3 regions of the Shewanella sp. SM21 genome follow, and region 1 is predicted to be linked to each of the others. Evidence: predicted binding sites of a transcription regulator. Region 1 holds the regulator's gene; each other region holds the start of a gene.
The links. The regulator LexA, encoded in region 1, represses DNA repair genes until DNA is damaged. The targets are predictions, from matches to a motif close to TACTGTATNNNNATACAGTA.

Region 2: dinB (DNA polymerase IV) is a predicted target of LexA. The motif match lies at 2,605-2,624, and genes of this name have one in related genera.
Region 3: dinG (ATP-dependent DNA helicase DinG) is a predicted target of LexA. The motif match lies at 1,702-1,721, and genes of this name have one in related genera.

The regions. Positions count from the first base shown of each region.
Region 1 is NZ_JAKKRL010000005.1:87,933-93,912, reverse strand. Features, by position in the region: gene L5L94_RS08085 (cytochrome c oxidase assembly protein) at 1-125, opposite strand, end outside; gene ctaD (cytochrome c oxidase subunit I) at 127-1,719, opposite strand; gene coxB (cytochrome c oxidase subunit II) at 1,729-3,264, opposite strand; gene L5L94_RS08070 (cell division inhibitor SulA) at 3,668-4,180, opposite strand; gene lexA (transcriptional repressor LexA) at 4,177-4,797, opposite strand; gene plsB (glycerol-3-phosphate 1-O-acyltransferase PlsB) at 4,958-5,980, shown strand, end outside.
Region 2 is NZ_JAKKRL010000013.1:90,227-96,206, forward strand. Features, by position in the region: gene L5L94_RS17140 (DMT family transporter) at 1-484, opposite strand, end outside; gene L5L94_RS17145 (LysR family transcriptional regulator) at 577-1,476, shown strand; gene dinB (DNA polymerase IV) at 1,505-2,581, opposite strand; gene bfr (bacterioferritin) at 2,784-3,251, opposite strand; gene bfr (bacterioferritin) at 3,261-3,734, opposite strand; gene nqrM ((Na+)-NQR maturation NqrM) at 3,987-4,211, opposite strand; gene L5L94_RS17170 (FAD:protein FMN transferase) at 4,227-5,273, opposite strand; gene nqrF (NADH:ubiquinone reductase (Na(+)-transporting) subunit F) at 5,372-5,980, opposite strand, start outside.
Region 3 is NZ_JAKKRL010000007.1:246,085-252,064, forward strand. Features, by position in the region: gene L5L94_RS11575 (DNA polymerase II) at 1-1,607, opposite strand, end outside; gene dinG (ATP-dependent DNA helicase DinG) at 1,745-3,817, shown strand; gene L5L94_RS11585 (sulfite exporter TauE/SafE family protein) at 3,827-4,600, shown strand; gene L5L94_RS11590 (primosomal replication protein) at 4,591-5,259, shown strand; gene L5L94_RS11595 (DUF2057 domain-containing protein) at 5,269-5,958, shown strand.

The DNA.
Region 1 (5,980 bases):
CACAACACATCGTAGAGCGGCACCAGCGCGAATCCAAAGCCAAACATGCCAATACAGCCTATAACTAACATGCTGATAAGTTTACGATTTGACTTAGATTTATCTTGCTGGTGTTGGGTTGCCATTTCATTTCACCTCAGGTGGTGTCGTGAAGGAGTGGTAAGGCGCAGGGCTTGGCAATGTCCACTCTAAACCCTCGGAACCTTCCCAAGGTTTAGCGGGAGCTTTTTCGCCGCCACGGATGCACTTAATTACTAATACTAAGAAAATCAATTGCGATAAGCCGAAGGCGAACCCACCAATCGAGACGATTTGATTAACATCGGCAAATTGAATCGAGTAGTCAGGGATACGCCTTGGCATTCCTGCCAGCCCAAGGAAATGCATCGGGAAAAATAGCACATTGACTGAAATCACCGAGCACCAGAAATGCCATTGTCCCAGTCGTTCGTTGTACATGTGTCCCGTCCACTTAGGTAGCCAGTAATAGGCCGCTGCCATGATGGAGAAAATCGCACCAGTCACGAGCACATAATGGAAATGTGCCACAACAAAATAAGTATCGTGGTACTGGAAGTCGGCGGGTGTAATGGCGAGCATTAATCCCGAAAAACCGCCAATAGTGAAGAGTATGATAAAGGCTACAGCAAACAGCATGGGCGCTTCGAAACTGAGTGAGCCGCGCCACATAGTGGCAACCCAGTTAAACACTTTCACCCCAGTTGGCACTGCAATCAACATAGTGCAATACATGAAAAACAGCTCGGCAAACACTGGCATACCTGTGGTGAACATATGGTGCGCCCACACGAGGAACGACAGAATTGCAATACTAGCCGTAGCATAAACCATGGATGCATAGCCAAATAAGGGTTTACGACTGAAGGCTGGGACTATGGCAGAGATGATGCCAAAGGACGGCAAGATCATGATGTAAACTTCAGGGTGGCCGAAGAACCAGAAAATATGCTGGAACATCACAGGATCGCCGCCGCCCGCCGCATCGAAGAAACTCGTGCCGAAAAACTTATCGGTCAGCACCATAGTCACTGCGCCCGCGAGTACGGGCATAACTGCGATCAGTAGGAATGCCGTGATAAGCCAAGTCCAGACAAACAATGGTAACTTCATCCATGTCATGCCTGGCGCGCGTAAATTCACTATGGTCACAATCACGTTGATCGCGCCCATGATCGAACTTATCCCCATGATGTGAATAGAAAATACAAAGAGCGCCGTGCTATCTGGGCTATAAGTTGTTGATAGTGGTGCGTAGAAGGTCCAACCAAAGTTAGGTCCGCCACCTTCCATAAACAGCGAACTGAGAAGAATAGTAAAGGCGAAGGGGAGTATCCAAAAACTCCAGTTATTCATCCGTGGCAGCGCCATATCTGGCGCCCCTATCATCATCGGGATCAGCCAGTTAGCTAGCCCTGTAAAGGCCGGCATTACCGCGCCGAATACCATGATCAACCCATGAACAGTTGTCATTTGGTTGAAAAAGTTGGGCTCGACCAATTGTAATCCAGGTTGAAAGAGTTCAGCGCGGATCACCATGGCCATAGCGCCACCGGTTAAGAACATAATGAAGCTGAACCATAAATACAAAGTACCTATGTCTTTATGGTTGGTGGTTAGCAGCCAGCGCATGATGCCCTTTGGCGCACCATGATGATGGTCATCATGGGCTGCGGTTTGATCTTGAGTCGTAGTGCTCATCATTATCCCCTACTGTCCATGACTTGCGATATCAGCAGGTTGCACTGTATCGCCGGTATTGTTACCCCAAGCATTGCGTTCATAGGTAATGACTGCTGCAAGTTGCTGTGGGCTAAGCTGTTTGCCAAATGCCTGCATAGCCGTGCCCGTTTTGCCGTGCATCACAATATCGATGTGATTGGCGACTGGTCCAATGGCGATAGCACTACCCACTAGCGCGGGGAAGGCGGGTGGTATTCCTGCACCTGTCACTTGATGGCAGGCAGCACAGAAGGTCGCGTAGACAGTTTCACCTTCGGCCATGAGGGCGTCATGGCTGAGTGTGGGGAGGCTTGCGGGATCGACTGCAGCTGAGACGTCTTTTGCAGGAGCGGGTGTCGGGGTTGTACTGCTTGGTACCGCGGCGGATGTTTGTGCAGAATTGCCGTTCATGTACTCGTTGACGTCTTTGGCTTGCACTGCATCGCCAGTATTATTGCCCCAAGCATTACGCTCGTAGGTAGTCACTGCCGCGATTTCTTGTGCAGTCAATTGTTTACTAAACGCTTGCATGGCTGTACCCGTTTTACCGTTGAGCACAATTTCAAGGTGGCCGCTGAGCGGTCCCGTTGCAATCGGGCTACCTTTAAGGGGCGGAAATACGCCTTGCAATCCTTCGCCATTGGGCTGGTGGCAGGCTGCGCAGTGCCCGAGGTAAACTTGTTCGCCTAGAGTCATCAACTCTTCTTTACTTAGGGTTTGTGATAAAGCGGCTTGAGCGGCTTCAGCCGCAGCACCTGCGGCTTGTTTTTGCTCTGTGACCCAAGCCTCAAACTCGGCTTCGGGTAAGGCTTGTACTACGATAGGCATAAAACCATGGTCTTTACCGCAGAGTTCGGCGCATTGACCACGATAAATGCCGGGTTTGTCGATGCGAGTCCAGGCCTCATTGATAAATCCAGGGTTGGCATCTTTCTTAATGGCAAAGGCGGGTACCCACCAAGAATGGATGACATCCTCTGAAGTCATCAGAAAGCGGATTTTGCGGTTTATCGGTAGAACGAGCGGTTTATCGACTTCCAATAGATAGTTTTCACCCTTGGTTTCGGTGCCTTCGATTTGTGCTCTGGGTGTTGTCAGTATGCTATAAAAATCAATATCTTGATCGAAATAGCTGTAATGCCATTTCCATTGGGACCCCGTCACTTTTACGGTGAGATCGGCGTTACTGGGATCTTCCATTGCGATTAAAGTTTTTGTCGCTGGAATCGCCATTAAGATCAAAATGATAAATGGCAGAATCGTCCAAGCGATTTCAACTTTAGTGCTTTCGTGAAAGTGGGACGCGACAGCGCCTTTGGATTTTCTGTGGTTGATCATGGCGTAAATCATGACGCCAAAGACCACTAGGCCTATTGCGCAGCAGATATACAAGATGGTCATGTGCAAGTGATAAACCTTGCCACTGATCTCGGTCACGCCAGGGGTCATGTTGAACCGCATGTCTGCGGCGGTCAACGGTGGTGCGAAAAGCACCACGAGTAAACAATACAACAATTGCTTCACAAGACTTCTCCTCTGCCAATTGCGAATAGCAACTACAAAGAAGAGCAACACAGTAAGTCTCAACTCTATGCAAACTCTTCAGTTCCCAAAAAAGCTTTTTTGACTTCAACGTGCGTTGGCGGCTGTTACTTTTAATCAAGTATTGTTACTGCTGGTAATTAGCCACGCTGGCACATACTGCTGAAATAAATCTGTTCTCTATTTTTAGTGGCGCTTCGAGTTCGATAAATACTCGATTCATTGACCACGGAAGGTGATATATCATCACCGACTTAACCAACCATACTTGCTGTTTAAATATTGATCAAGATCACTTATTTATCTAATTATCTGAAAAATTGCCAAAAAAAAGCCTCACATTCATAGGTGAGGCGGCTTTCAAGGTAAAAAATTAAATGAATATTTAGTGTACAGCGCTAAAAAAAGATTGCTGACCGAAGAGATTGCCTTGCTCAATACGTACGTCTGCATGTAAGTGACTGTTTACGTCTTCAAGCACTATGCCCATAGCTCGGGCACTTTTAGCCACGATTTGTAGGCGTCGATTATCCCGCGCATCTAATGATTGAGTCCAAGTAATGACTGCACTGGACGTACCACTTGTCAGGGCTTTTTCCATCGCCCACAGGGTTTCGACTTCATCTTTAGCATGTACCAGCAAAACTCTATCCATACGCACACCTGCACTGGCGAGCATTTGCTTGTAGCCAATACTTGGTGGGTTGATGAGCACTAACCAACGGCCCTGTTGGCTTAACTGAGCGAGTTGTGCACTCAGATGAATTAATTCTTGGCGACCTTGAGTCTTAGTTGGCATACAGGCGATAGGCGCATGGTGCCAGTCATAGTCGGCATCACGGACTTCATCGAGCCACAAGCCCGGATGGCGGGGGGCATTGCCAAGTAGTTTATTCATAGCCAATCTCCATTACGGATCACACCGACGGCGAGTCCTTCAATTGTTAAACTTTGGAAGCCTAAATCCACTTTAATCGGGGAGTAATCTTCATTTTCGGCATGTAGATAGACTACATTACCTTTTTTTTCGAAACGTTTAACAGTGACATCGTCATCGACTCTAGCGACAACCACTTGACCATTTCTAGCTTGTTCTACTTTATGAACTGCCAGCAAATCACCTTCGAGAATACCGATATTTTTCATGCTGTCGCCCTTTACTCGCAGTAAAAAATCGGCGGCGGGATGAAACATGCTTGGGTCGACTTGGTAGTACTGTTCAACATGTTCTTGGGCGAGGATAGGTTCACCCGCGGCCACTTGGCCGATGAGCGGTAAACCTGTTTCAGTCAAATCTTCGATTTCCGCAGGCAGACGAATGCCTCGAGATGTGCCTGGCATGATCTCAATGCAGCCCTTTTTTGCCAACGCTTTAAGATGTTCTTCAGCCGCATTGGCGCTCTTAAAACCTAAACGGGTTGCGATTTCTGCCCGAGTGGGTGGCATGCCAGTATCGGCAATATTTCGTTTAATTAGCTCTAAAATTTCAGCTTGGCGTGGCGTCAAAGGTCTCATGGTGTTTCCTGTTTTTCTATACAGTTACTGTTAGTATATACAGTATTATTTGCAGCGCAAGTATTAACCACTTTTTAGCTATGTTGGAGAGAATTAGCGAATATTGCCCATAGTCTGGTATTCTATCGGGCTAGTAAACGCACTTAATTGCATAAGAATAATGCCTAAACACGACTCTCTTTGGTTGAAATCATTACGTTGGATCCAAAAACACTTAGTGCACACTATTGTGGTGCCTCAGGATCCCTTTGCCGATCTGAATCTGGATGCTTCCAGACCCCTTGTTTATGTGATGAAAACAGAATCCCTCAGTGACATCGCTGCTTTGAGCGAAATAACGGCTAAGTTAGGCTTACCAAGCCCTTATGAGCCTCTAGTGGCTAATGGTGTGACTGCGCCTCGGGTTGTCTGTCTTCAAGGACGTAAGCCACTGTTTGGCGAACGTGCTGGTAATGAGCCTTTCCTCGAATGCTTTATGCGTTTGTTAGCCGTGCATAAGGAACGTCCTGAATTGGATATTCAACTGGTGCCCGTGAGCTTGTATTGGGGTCGCACGCCAGGGAAAGAAGACGACACTATGAAGGCGGCCGTATTTGAGCGGGAAAACCCGACTTGGTTGCGCAAGTGCTTGATGATTCTGTTCTTAGGTCGACATAACTTCGTGCAGTTTTCGAATGCCGTATCCCTGCGTTACATGGCTGACGAACATGGCACCGACATGGGGATTGCCCATAAGTTAGCACGGGTTGCGCGCGTGCATTTCCGTCGTCAACGTAAGGTAATGACAGGGCCTGTGCTGCCAAACCGCCAAGCACTGTTTCATTCGTTACTCAAATCTGAGTCGCTGCGCAAAGCGATTCAAGAAGAAGCCGCCAGTAAAAAGATTTCTGAGACCCAAGCGCGCGAGACGGCTATTGAGTATCTCGATGAAATCGCTGCCGATTACTCAGACAGTTTAGTGCGTATTGCCGAGCGTTTTTTAACTTGGCTGTGGAACAAGCTTTACAGCGGGATCAACATTAAAGGCGCCGAGCAAGTTCGGCAGTTACACCACGATGGCCACGAGATTGTTTATGTGCCTTGCCATCGCAGCCACATGGATTACCTGCTGTTATCGTATATTTTGTATTATCAAGGCATGGTTCCGCCGCACATTGCTGCCGGCATTAACCTCAATTTCTGG
Region 2 (5,980 bases), on a different contig from region 1:
TCATCACATCACCTTGGTTAAAACTAAAGTTGAGCAACTGCTGCACACTACCGTTGGTGATCACTAGCAGTACGCCCGCCAATCCCCCCACTAAGCTAAACACTTGTTGTCTGCTGAGCCATTCACGCTGTAATAGCGCATTGACGATTGAAGTCACCAGCGGGCTGAGCGCCATAATCAAGGCACCATTGGCAGCAGAGGTATGCTGCAGGCCATTAAATAACGCCAGATTTAAGCCGCCTACACCAATCACACCCACTAACGCTATGACAATATATTGCACCAAACTCAATTTGGGCCAAGCCTGACGAGTAAAAACGATATATAACGCTAGAGTCACAGCCGCAATGGTAAAACGCCAGAAGACGAGGGACTCTCCTGACATCTCCTCCAGCACTCGCTTAGCAATCGGAAACACACTGCCCCAGCTAAAAACGCAAATCAGTAGACAAACGAATGTCATGTAAGGTGTATGGGATTTCATATCGGCCTCTATGGAGGTAATTGGGATTGAGCTTAGTTTATAAGTTTCATATATTATTAAAACCAACAAGATTGAGAGCTTAAATTCCAAATATGAAACTTAATTATTCCTTAGACGATATGCGCTTATTTTGGGTGGTGGCACAGCAAGGGAGTTTTAAGCTCGCGGCGCAGCACTTAGGCATTCCACCTTCAACCTTAAGCCGTCGAATCAATCTGTTAGAACAATCCTTAGGTCTGCGTTTACTGCACAGAGACGCCCATAGAGTCAACCTTACCGCCACAGGTCAGCGGTATCTCGAACGCTGCGGCCCGCTATTTATCGAGTTAAACCAGGTATCTGGTGAGTTGCATGCGGATAAACATCAAGCGGTTGGCAAATTGCGGATCTCGGCGCCCATCAATACAACCTATCGCTGGCTGGGTGAATCACTCAACGCCTTCCAACGGCATTATCCCAATATTGATATCGATTTAAGTCTGTCGAACATGAATATCGATGTCAGTGAAAACGCCATCGATATCGCCTTTCGAGTGGGCGAACCTAAAGATCCCGATTGGATTGCAAGGCCACTTACCACAATTAGCTTTGTACTTTGCGCCAGCACATCGGCAACGCAGTGGCATGCGCTGCAATCCATTGAAGCGCTGGATCAGCATCCGGTTATCATCGCCAAGCCCACAAAAACGTGGCGTTTACAGCACAATAGCACAGGGCAAAATGTCGAGTTTGAACCAAGGGGGAATATCAAACTAGCCGTCGATGATATGGCGATTGCCTGTCAGGCCGTGGTGGCGGGGCTTGGGATTGGACTCATACCCATCAGCATGGCGAGTGAACAGATACGAAGTGGCAAACTCATTCAAATACTGCCCGAGTGGCAAGGTATTCCGCGCACCGCCTACTTGATGTATCGCGATCGGGACAACCTGCCCTTACGGGTCAGACTGTTAATTGATTTTATGCTGGCAAATCCACCCGAGGCTTATTGAGCCAATATAGGCTATTGTGCTCCACCCACTAGAGAGCTAAATCCAGCTGAGTCTGGCCGTTTAAGCTTGTGGCGACGACAAGAGTAGAATCGGCGAGGCCGACCGAAATACCCAATAGACGAATGCCACGGCCTTCTTGCCTTTCCATAGCCTGTGCGAGTAGCTCATAGAACATTACAATCGAGACTTCATCGCTGCGGTGCTCAATTGTAGTCTGCTTGAAATCGTTAAACTTAAGTTTGACCACCTGTTTATGTATTTTGCGTTCCTTAGCACTGCGACTTAAACGCAACGACAGTTCTTGGATCAAACTCGGCATCACCTGCTGGCACTGCTCTAAGCTATAAATATCCTTTGCTAACGTGGTTTCAACACCCACTGATTTGCGCTCTCTGTCGGCAGAAATACCCCGTTCATCTATGCCTTGGGAACGCTCAATCAACACGCCACCAAACTTACCGAATCGCGCTAAGAGCTCAGGTTTAGAATAAGCTTGCACATCACCACAGGTATTGAGCCCGAGCGAAGAGAGCTTTTCTGCGGTGACTTTACCAACACCGGGAATTTTACGCAGCGATAAGGTCTTAACAAACTCAGAAAGCGTCTCTGGCGTAATGATATATTGGCCGTTTGGCTTGTTCAGATCCGAGGCGATCTTAGCTAAAAATTTTACTGGCGCGATACCCGCCGATGCGGTTAAACCCGTTTCGGCTAAGATATCGCGACGAATCGCTTGGGCAATCAAGGTCGCAGAGCCCTTATGTTGTTGGCACTCACTCACATCCAAATAAGCTTCATCTAAGGAAAGCGGCTCAATTAATTGGGTATAGCGAGAAAATATTTCACGAATTTGTAGCGACACTTCTTTGTAAACCTGCATCCGACCCGGAACTAAAATCAGCTCAGGGCACAACTTAAAGGCATAAGCCGTTGCCATTGCTGAACGTACACCGAATTTACGTGCCTCGTAACTGCAAGTACTGATAACACCGCGACGGTCGCTACTGCCCCCCACAGCTAAAGGTTTGCCACGGTACTCAGGAAAGTCGCGCATTTCCACTGCAGCAAAATAGCAGTCCATATCGATATGAATAATTTTTCGCACGTTGAATTCCTCCAACGCCAAAATACTGTATATAAAAACAGTAATCAAGTATTCCTGATAGATTTGGGCCAATAAGATGTGGCCTAGCGCTAGAAAAGAGAACAAGACAAGTGTGAGGAACAACAGACATGCTTAATAACTGAGTTTCCTAGGCCATTACACTCAGTGGCCTAGGTATTTACTCAACCTAACAATCTAAGGCTCACATCTTAGTTTGCAGGTAGTTTTGCAGCCCAACACGGTCAATAAGCCCAAGTTGTTTTTCGAGCCAATACATATGGTCAGACTCTGTATCGTCGAGTAATACTTCAAGGATTTCGCGGGTCTGGTAATCTTGCTTCTGCTCACACAGTGCAATCACTTTGCGCAAATCGTCCGCGACCTTGTATTCGTAGGCGAGATCATTACGTAGCATCTCTTCTACATCTTTACCTATGTTCAATGCCTCACGGGCGGCAACATTGGGTGTACCTTCGAGGAATAAAATGCGCTGCACTAATTTGGCTGCATGGGCTTTCTCATCATCTGACTCATGGGCGATACGCTCATAGAGTTCATTCAGGCCCCAATCTTCATACATATGGGCATGGACAAAATACTGATCCATTGCCGAGAGTTCTCCCGTTAGGAGTCGATTTAACGCATCGATAACGTCTTTATCGCCTTTCATATCTTGCTCCTATTGGTCGCTAATTTGCGATTGTAGATAATTTTGAATACCGGTTAGCGTAATGAGCTCTTGCTGCGACTCAAGCCAATCTAAGTGCTCTTCTTCGTCTTCGAGAATATCTTCCAGCAGATCGCGGCTCACATAGTCCTGTTCTGCTTCACACAAGCTGATCGCATCACGCAGCAATGTAAGCTGCTCTTGCACCATGGCCAGATCGCAATCGAGCATCTCTTGGCTATGTTCACCAATGCGAAGTTTTTCGAGTTGTTGCAGATTAGGCAGACCTTCCAAAAACAGCACTCGCTCGATGAGCTTATCGGCATGCTTCATATCTTGGATGGATTTTTTGTATTCGACGTGGTTTAACTTCTCTAAGCCCCAATGTTTAAACATGCGGGCATGGAGGAAATATTGATTGATGGCGGTCAACTCACAGGTAAGCACCCGATTCAGTTGCCCAACCACTTTAGGATGACCTTTCATAAGTTACTATCCTTGGTAAGCGTGAAAAGATTGATCTAAATCAAGCTTCTAGCCTAGTACAATTTATCGACCAACTCAAATTATCTTTATATTTCACTCACTTAATGATGAAAAGCATTCTCATTCCTGCTTAGATTAACTTGCTATCCCACTCTAATCCCAAGGATAAATCTCAAATGATTAACCCGTGTAAGAAAATACGAGGCAAAAAATAGCCCCCTAAATTGGGGGCTATGATCGAATCAAGACTATTTAGATAATGCGGTCTTTCGTTAACTTCTCACGACGCGCTTCTTCAGCGGCCATACGACGTTTACGTTTGTCACAAGGGTCATCACAATCACACGCTTTTTCAATCCCTAGAACACCTAAACCGCCACAACTTCCTTCAACGGCTTTGCGCTTGATGAGATAACCAATCGACATGAGTAAAAAGAAGACTAACAAGATCACAAATGCCGCGATAAAAGAGGTCATGGTTTACTCCAAAAACTAAATAAGGAAAGGCTTGAAGGCGTCGCTGTAATAGACCTTAAATCCGTCGCCTTGCTTTTCGATTAGCATTATCGCCAAGTGTTCCTTCTTGGCAAGCTCCAATGATGCTTCTGTGCCCAAAACCATCATGGCCGTCGCAAAACCGTCGGCCGTCATACAATTTTGATGCAATACAGTCACGGATGCTAACTTATGATTTATCGGCAAACCAGTACGCGGATCGATTATATGCGTAAAACGTTGGCCGTCTTCTTCATAATAATTACGATAATCACCAGAGGTCGCCATCGCCATAGTACCAGGTGCAATAACCTGCTGTACGGCTTCAGAGCCATCATTGGTCGGTTGCTCTATAGCAACACGCCAAGAGCTTCCATCACCTTTGGCACCTTTGATACTCAGTTCGCCACCAATTTCAACTAAATACCCAATCGCATGGTATTTATCAAGAATAGAAGCGATTTTATCAACCCCAAATCCCTTCGCGATTGATGATAAATCTACATATAAATGGGTGTTGTGCTTACTTAGACGATTGCCTTCAATGGAAAGTTCACTAATCCCTGTTTTGGCTTTAGCCGCATCAATATCAGCCTGTGTCGGAACTTTCGTTGGACGCTTATCAGGTCCAAAACCCCACAGATTAACTAAAGGACCTAAGGTAATATCAAGTGCCTTATCAGTCACTTGATATAAACGTATTCCCTCTTGCACCACTTTTATGGTATCCGGTGAGACTTCAACGCTTTGCTCCAATGGCAATTGGTTGAAACGGGATAATTCTGAATTAGGCCGATAGGTCGACATCTGGTCATTGACTAGCTCAAGGGCTAAATCAATTTCCGCTTGAAGTAACTGCGCCGTCGGCATCTGCTCATTCGGGACGACTTTAATGTGATAAGTCGTGCCCATAGTGCTGCCGGCCAACGAAATGACTTCGTTTTGCTTAGAACAGGCTGAAACAAAAAAGGCCAGTCCCACGAGGACTAGCCAGTTAAATGAATACTTTAACGCTGAGGTATTGATCTTTAAGGTCTGAAACATAGTGACCTACTACTCTTATTTGGGCCCTTAAATGCAAAAGTTGCAGATGAGAGATTATCCTCAACATCTGCAACTTTTCTATCTAGGACTAATGAACATTAGCCGCCGAAGTCATCCAACAGGATGTTTTCGTCTTCGACACCAAGATTTTTCAACATACCAATTACGGCAGCGTTCATCATTGGAGGTCCACACATGTAGAACTCACAATCTTCTGGGGCATCATGGTTTTTCAGATAGTTTTCATACAATACGTTATGAATAAAACCTGTGTAACCATCCCAGTTATCCTCTGGTTGAGGATCTGAAAGTGCCACATGCCATACGAAGTTATCATTCTCAGCCGCTAGGCCGTCGAAATCTTCTACGTAGAACATTTCACGCTTAGAACGTGCACCGTACCAGAAGCTCATCTTACGTTTAGACTGAAGACGCTTCAGCTGGTCGAAGATATGTGAACGCATTGGCGCCATACCCGCACCACCGCCGATAAACACCATTTCTGCATCGGTATCTTTCGCGAAGAATTCACCGAATGGACCAGATATAGTGACTTTATCACCCGCTTTTAAGCTCCAAATGTAAGATGACATCTTACCGCAAGGCAGTGTCAAGTTACGTGGTGGAGGCGTAGCAATACGCACGTTCAGCATAATAATACCGAACTCTTCTGGGTAGTTAGCCATTGAGTATGCACGGATAGTTTC
Region 3 (5,980 bases), on a different contig from region 1:
AAAACCCCATACAACGAGTTCATGATAATTTTTATCGCTTGGGATAAAGGCGCATTGTGCTCACTTTTGGCCTTTTCGCGCTGCTCAGATAATGTTTGGATAAGCTTAGGTAAAATGGGCTGTTGCCGACTGAAACGGCCACCGAGAAACCCCGCAACACAGTCAGACTCGGGCAATTGCAAACCTTCAATTAATCCCTTAGGGTCAATCAAAAAAGTACGAATAATGGAGGGATATAGACTTTTAAAATCGAACACTAAAATATGCTTATAAAGTCCCGGTACAGAATCCATCACATAGCCACCGGGGCTTTCGATCCCATCACTCGCAGGAGCATCGGGAGCGACGTAACCTGCTCGATGTAGATGCGGTAAATACAAATGATTAAATGCCGCCACCGAAGCCCCAACCCGCCCCAACTCTAAACCTGTTAGTTCAGCTCGCGCGAGGGCGAACTCCCATAATTGAGTATGACTAAAAATATCCCACACCAGACGGCTGTCAGTAAGATTGTAATGCGCTAATGCTTGTTTGTGGGCCTTAAACAGCTGATCAATTTCTTCAACGCGATTATCCACGTTATGAATGGCCTTGCCTTCACCTAATAATTTCCGCGAAACAAATTCCAACGAAAACCGCTCAAAATGATAGAAAGCGGCTTTAAGCCAATCGATACCATCGAGTACCACACGGCCCGGTAAAACTAAGGTTTCTGGCCGAAATTTATTATCGACTTTCCACTCAAGCTTTGCCCCGCCGCGGCCAATGGTGAGCGGAATACGATGTAATAATGCACGGCGTGACAATAGCGCGAGATCGAAACTCACCACTGACCAACCGATAATAAAGTCAGGATCAAACTCATGGAACCATGCGATTAATCGATGAATGAGTGCAGCCTCATCGGCCACCCATTCAATATATTCGGGAGAGTTTGATTCAGCCTCACCCACCATAATCACTTTTTCATAAGTCTGCTTGAGGCTATCTTGCTCACCGTCTCGGCCACTGTCTTGACCATATAGTGCAACCGAATAGAGTACCCCCTCAAAGCTGCATTCAAAATCCAGTGAGATACAACACAAATGTACAGCCGTTAATGGGGCAATACTCTTAGCCCGCTCGGCGATAAACACGGGCAGCGAATTAGCCTCAAAACTGTCACTCGTCGGCGCAAGGAGGCTATTCGTCGAAGAGAAATGCCCTAAAAACGCCACATCAAGTGCCACAAACCGCTCGATTAAATAACGCTGTTCAGGGCGAATGTCGGCTTCAAATAAGGGGATGTCGGCATCTTTAGCGATGCGCTGTAAGGTACGTAAGCTGTTGCTCGATTTAGCATAAACACCACTGACTGCGCCGCCTTTAAAGCTTTTGAGCGCTAACGGTACAAACCGCAATGCTTGACCCGGCGTTTGCAACTGCAAAGCCGTGACATCAGTTTGATGACAAAAACAAATGTGTTCAGTGCCTTGCACTTCCACCAGCACAGGGCCTTGGGCGGTAGCCAGATAATACTGCAACACTAAACTCCCATGACGATGAATCGCATGGCGTGTTAAGACTCGACCTTGTACACTAACGGCCGCGGTAGCCTCTGACTTCATCGCATGGGTTCCCAAATCGCATAGCTAGTCAATTTAGATGGTTTCTCAATTAAAATGCCGCCAAATGGCAGAAAAGTTTCTTAGGCTATGCAATCACTGTTATTATGTACAGCATTAATTCGATAAAGTAGTGACGCATGTTACCTGACAATGTAAAAACCCAGATCCGCGCCATCTATAAGGATATTGCTACCGCCTTGCCTAATTTTAGGCCGCGCCGCGAACAAAACTATATGGTAGCGGAAATCTCTAAGACCCTCGCCGGCGACTATGATAAAGATAGGCGCATCATAGTGGTCGAAGCAGGCACTGGGATCGGTAAATCATTGTCTTACATCCTCGGTACCATTCCACTGGCATTAGCGAGCAAGAAAAAAGTCTGTATCGCCACCGCGACCGTTGCCTTACAAGAACAATTACTGCATAAAGACTTGCCCTTCTTCCTTGAGCAATCCGGCTTAAATTTCCGCTTTGGCCTAGTAAAAGGTCGACAACGTTATGTATGTCTATCGAAACTGGCGATGCTCATCGGTGACGACAACAGTGCACAAATGGCCATGTGGCAAACTAAACCAGACAATAGCCAAGTGGCTATGATGCACGGCCTGTTAAAAGACTATAACGAAGGTCGCTGGAACGGCGAAATCGACACCTTAGCCGTGCCGCTGCCCGATCACCTGTGGCAACAAATCGCCTGCGACAAACACAGCTGTCATCGCCAAGTCGCCAGCCACAGAAATTGCCCGTTCCATAAAGCCCGCGAAGATGTCGATACTTGGGACGTGCTCATCGCCAACCACAGCTTGTTATTCGCCGATTTAGAATTAGGCGGCGGCGTGATTTTGCCCGATCCCGAAGACGTGTTTTATGTTATCGACGAGGCACATCACTTACCCATTGTGGCGCGGGACTTCTCCAGTGCACAGGCCACGCTTAGGGGCGCCTGCGACTGGCTCGAAAAAATTGGCAAAACCTGCGCTAAGTTACAAAACCAAATAAAAAGCAACAATATCATTGCCCCCGCGCAAGCGATGCAAGATCATTTAGGCGATCTTATCAGCCAACTCAATCAAGTGGCCCACTATTGCGATACCCAGACCAAACACTTTGCCAATCCTGAAAACCGTCTGCGTTTTGAGCACGGCAAACTACCAGAGTCATTACTCATTCTCGCCGAAAACCTTGCTGTGACCTCTAATCTTGCCCTCAAACAGTTTAATAAAATGCTGTCACTGCTGGCCGAGGCGATTAAAGATGGCGATATTCCTAAACATCAATCCGAAGCACTATTGGCCGAAACCGGATTTATGCTGCAAAGGCTCGAAAACCTGCAGAAATTGTGGAGGATGATGGCCAAGGAAGATAAGCATAAAGGTGCACCTATGGCGCGCTGGGTCGAACTCATCACAGGTAAACAAGTGGATTATCTGTTTAGCGCTTCACCTATCGAAGTCGGCTTTATGCTGGAATCCATGCTGTGGCAAAAGGCCGCAGGCGTAGTCTTATGTAGCGCCACGCTGCGCGCACTCAATAACTTTGACCATTTCGTGCATCAAGTTGGGTTGTCACTCAATGATGGCAGTCGTTATTTAGCCTTACAATCGCCCTTCGATTACCCCAATAATGCGACACTTTATTTACCCAAAATGCGCACTGAGCCGACGGATGATGCCTATACGGCTGAACTTGCCGAACAAATCATCACCCTTATTGAAGGCGAAATGGCAACCTTAGTGTTATTCGCCTCCTACTGGCAAATGGAAAAAGTGGTTGAATTACTTGAAGGTAAACTCACCACTGAACTACTTATTCAAGGCAATGCGCCACGGCAACAGTTGTTAGAAAATCATAAAGCTAAATGCGATAAGGGCGAACCAAGCATCTTGTTTGGCACTGGCAGTTTCTCTGAAGGTCTCGACTTACCGGGCGATTATCTGACTAACTTGATCGTCACTAAACTGCCCTTTGCCGTGCCAACCTCGCCCGTTGAGCAAGCGCATGCAGAATATGTCAAAGTCAAAGGCGGTAATCCCTTCTTACAACTGACGATCCCAGATGCTTCACGTAAGCTTATTCAAAGTTGTGGTAGATTACTGCGTAAAGAGCAAGATTATGGCCGAGTGACCATTTTAGATAGGCGGTTAGTCACTAAACGCTATGGCAAGTCCTTACTGGATGCCTTACCGCCCTTTAGACGTGTTATAGAGTAGGATTAAAATTTGGAATTGTTACTCGAGCCCAGTCATTGGGCCCTGTTGGCAGTCATAGGTCTTATCGCTGGATTCATTGATGCCGTCGTGGGTGGCGGTGGCCTATTGTCGATCCCCGCACTGTTAACCTTAGGCATTGCGCCGCATACCGTATTAGGCACCAATAAGTTAGCCGCAAGCTTTGGCTCTTTTATGGCGGCTTGGACCTATTATCGCAAGCACCTCTTTAAACCCTCGTTTTGGTACATGGCTTTTATCGCCACCTTTATCGGCGCGGTATTGGGCAGTTTTTTAGTCTATTTAGTCGATACCCAATGGCTCGAAAAAGTCCTGCCGCTGCTGATCATTGGCATCGCCATTTACAGTTTAGTCAGCCCCAATGCGATGTCAGACGTTAACTGCCAAGTACCAACCAGCAAGCCGCCAGCCAAGCAACAATGGCTACAGGGACTGGCTTTAGGCACTTATGATGGTTTTGCAGGCCCAGGCATTGGCGCATTTTGGACCGTCACATCTGGCTCTTTGTATAAACTGCCTTTACTGCACAGTTGTGGCCTTGCCCGTGCGATGACTTTTACCAGCAACTTGACCGCACTGACTATCTTTGGCTGGCTTGGACAGGTACAGTGGCAAATAGGTCTGTGGATGGGATTGTGCATGATGTTAGGCTCATTTATCGGTGCCCGCTGTGCGATTAAATTTGGCATGCCATTTATCCGCCCACTGTTTATTTTGATCGTGCTAATGATTGCAACGAATTTGGCATGGAGCGCATGGTTGTGAACACCCAACAATTAATGGTGATGCTGAAGAATCAGCTTAAAGCCTTAGAACAAGAAGTGCTGCAACACGATAATCGACTCGCGCCGCCGCAGCGTAAACTCCTGCAAGAAACGGAGCGTTTTAATCACTCGCTGTTTGTCCAACACGGCGCCCAACTCGGCCCCTGTATTGAACAAATTCGTAGCAGTATTATGCAGCTCGAAAAACAAATTAAGCTTAAACTCGCCCCCCAGACCATTGCCCTGAGCTGTGAGCGGATCCAAGATAGATTTACCGCAGTCAAACGAGCCTTGCTGACCACTTCTATCGACATTAAGTCTAAAACTCAGCAGCGTGCCAGTAGCCGTGCCCGTTTTGCACAACGCCAGAATCAGTCTCACCAAGCCAGTGGTTTCGATTGGATCGCCAATAACGTGATGCAAAATAGTCATGAGATCTACGAAGAATTGAACAAACATCTGAATTGGGCGAAAAAATTTGAACAAAAAATTGAAGAAATGGAATCAAAACTTGAAAACTGTCATAGTGCTGACAAAATAAAATTGCAAAATGACATCCTTTTGATGCATCGTCGTCTAGGAAAATGCAGGCAAGCTATTAGTTATATAGAAGATCGCATTCAAATATTCGAACGCCCGTATCAGAGTAATAACCGTTAAGGAGTAACAATGAAATCACTTTTGCCAATTAGCAGCCTGCTAGTATTACTCGGATCTGCCTCAGCCTTCGCTGCAGATCTGAACATTCCTATGTCATTTGAGTACCTTGCTCTTGATGGTAAAAAAGTCGAGTCGAGCGTATTCAACCATAAAAGCAGCTTAGAATTGGCCCCCGGCACTCACAAAATCGCCATTCGTTATCATGAAATGGTAGAGGATGATTTTAGTGACAGCCAAACCTTTGTTAAGTCAGCACCTTTCATCGTTACTTTAGATGTTGATGGCGACCATCAATATTACCTGCAAGCGGCCGAAGGTGAAGTCGTTAAAAAGCCTAAAGTTTACGCGCAAAACCCACAAATCAAATTAACCCGTAGTGACAAAGGCAACGTCAATTACCAAGTGGTGAATACCAATTTAGAAGAAGAAAGCTTTGTCTCTCGCCTTTTCAGTGGTAATCAAGCCGTTGACGTATCCGGTACTGCCGCAGCAGCAACCGGTGCAGCAGGCGCTGTGGTTGCCGTTGCACCAGCACCCGTGGCAACATCGGCGACCGTTAGCGCGACGTCACTCACTGCCCCCGTAGACACTTCTAAAGCAACAGCTGCCAATCCACAACAAATGTTGCAATACTGGTGGTTACAAGCGGATGAGAAAACACGTAAAGAATTTATGAGCTGGGCAATTTCACAGCTATAACAACTTGCGATAACGAGGTTTA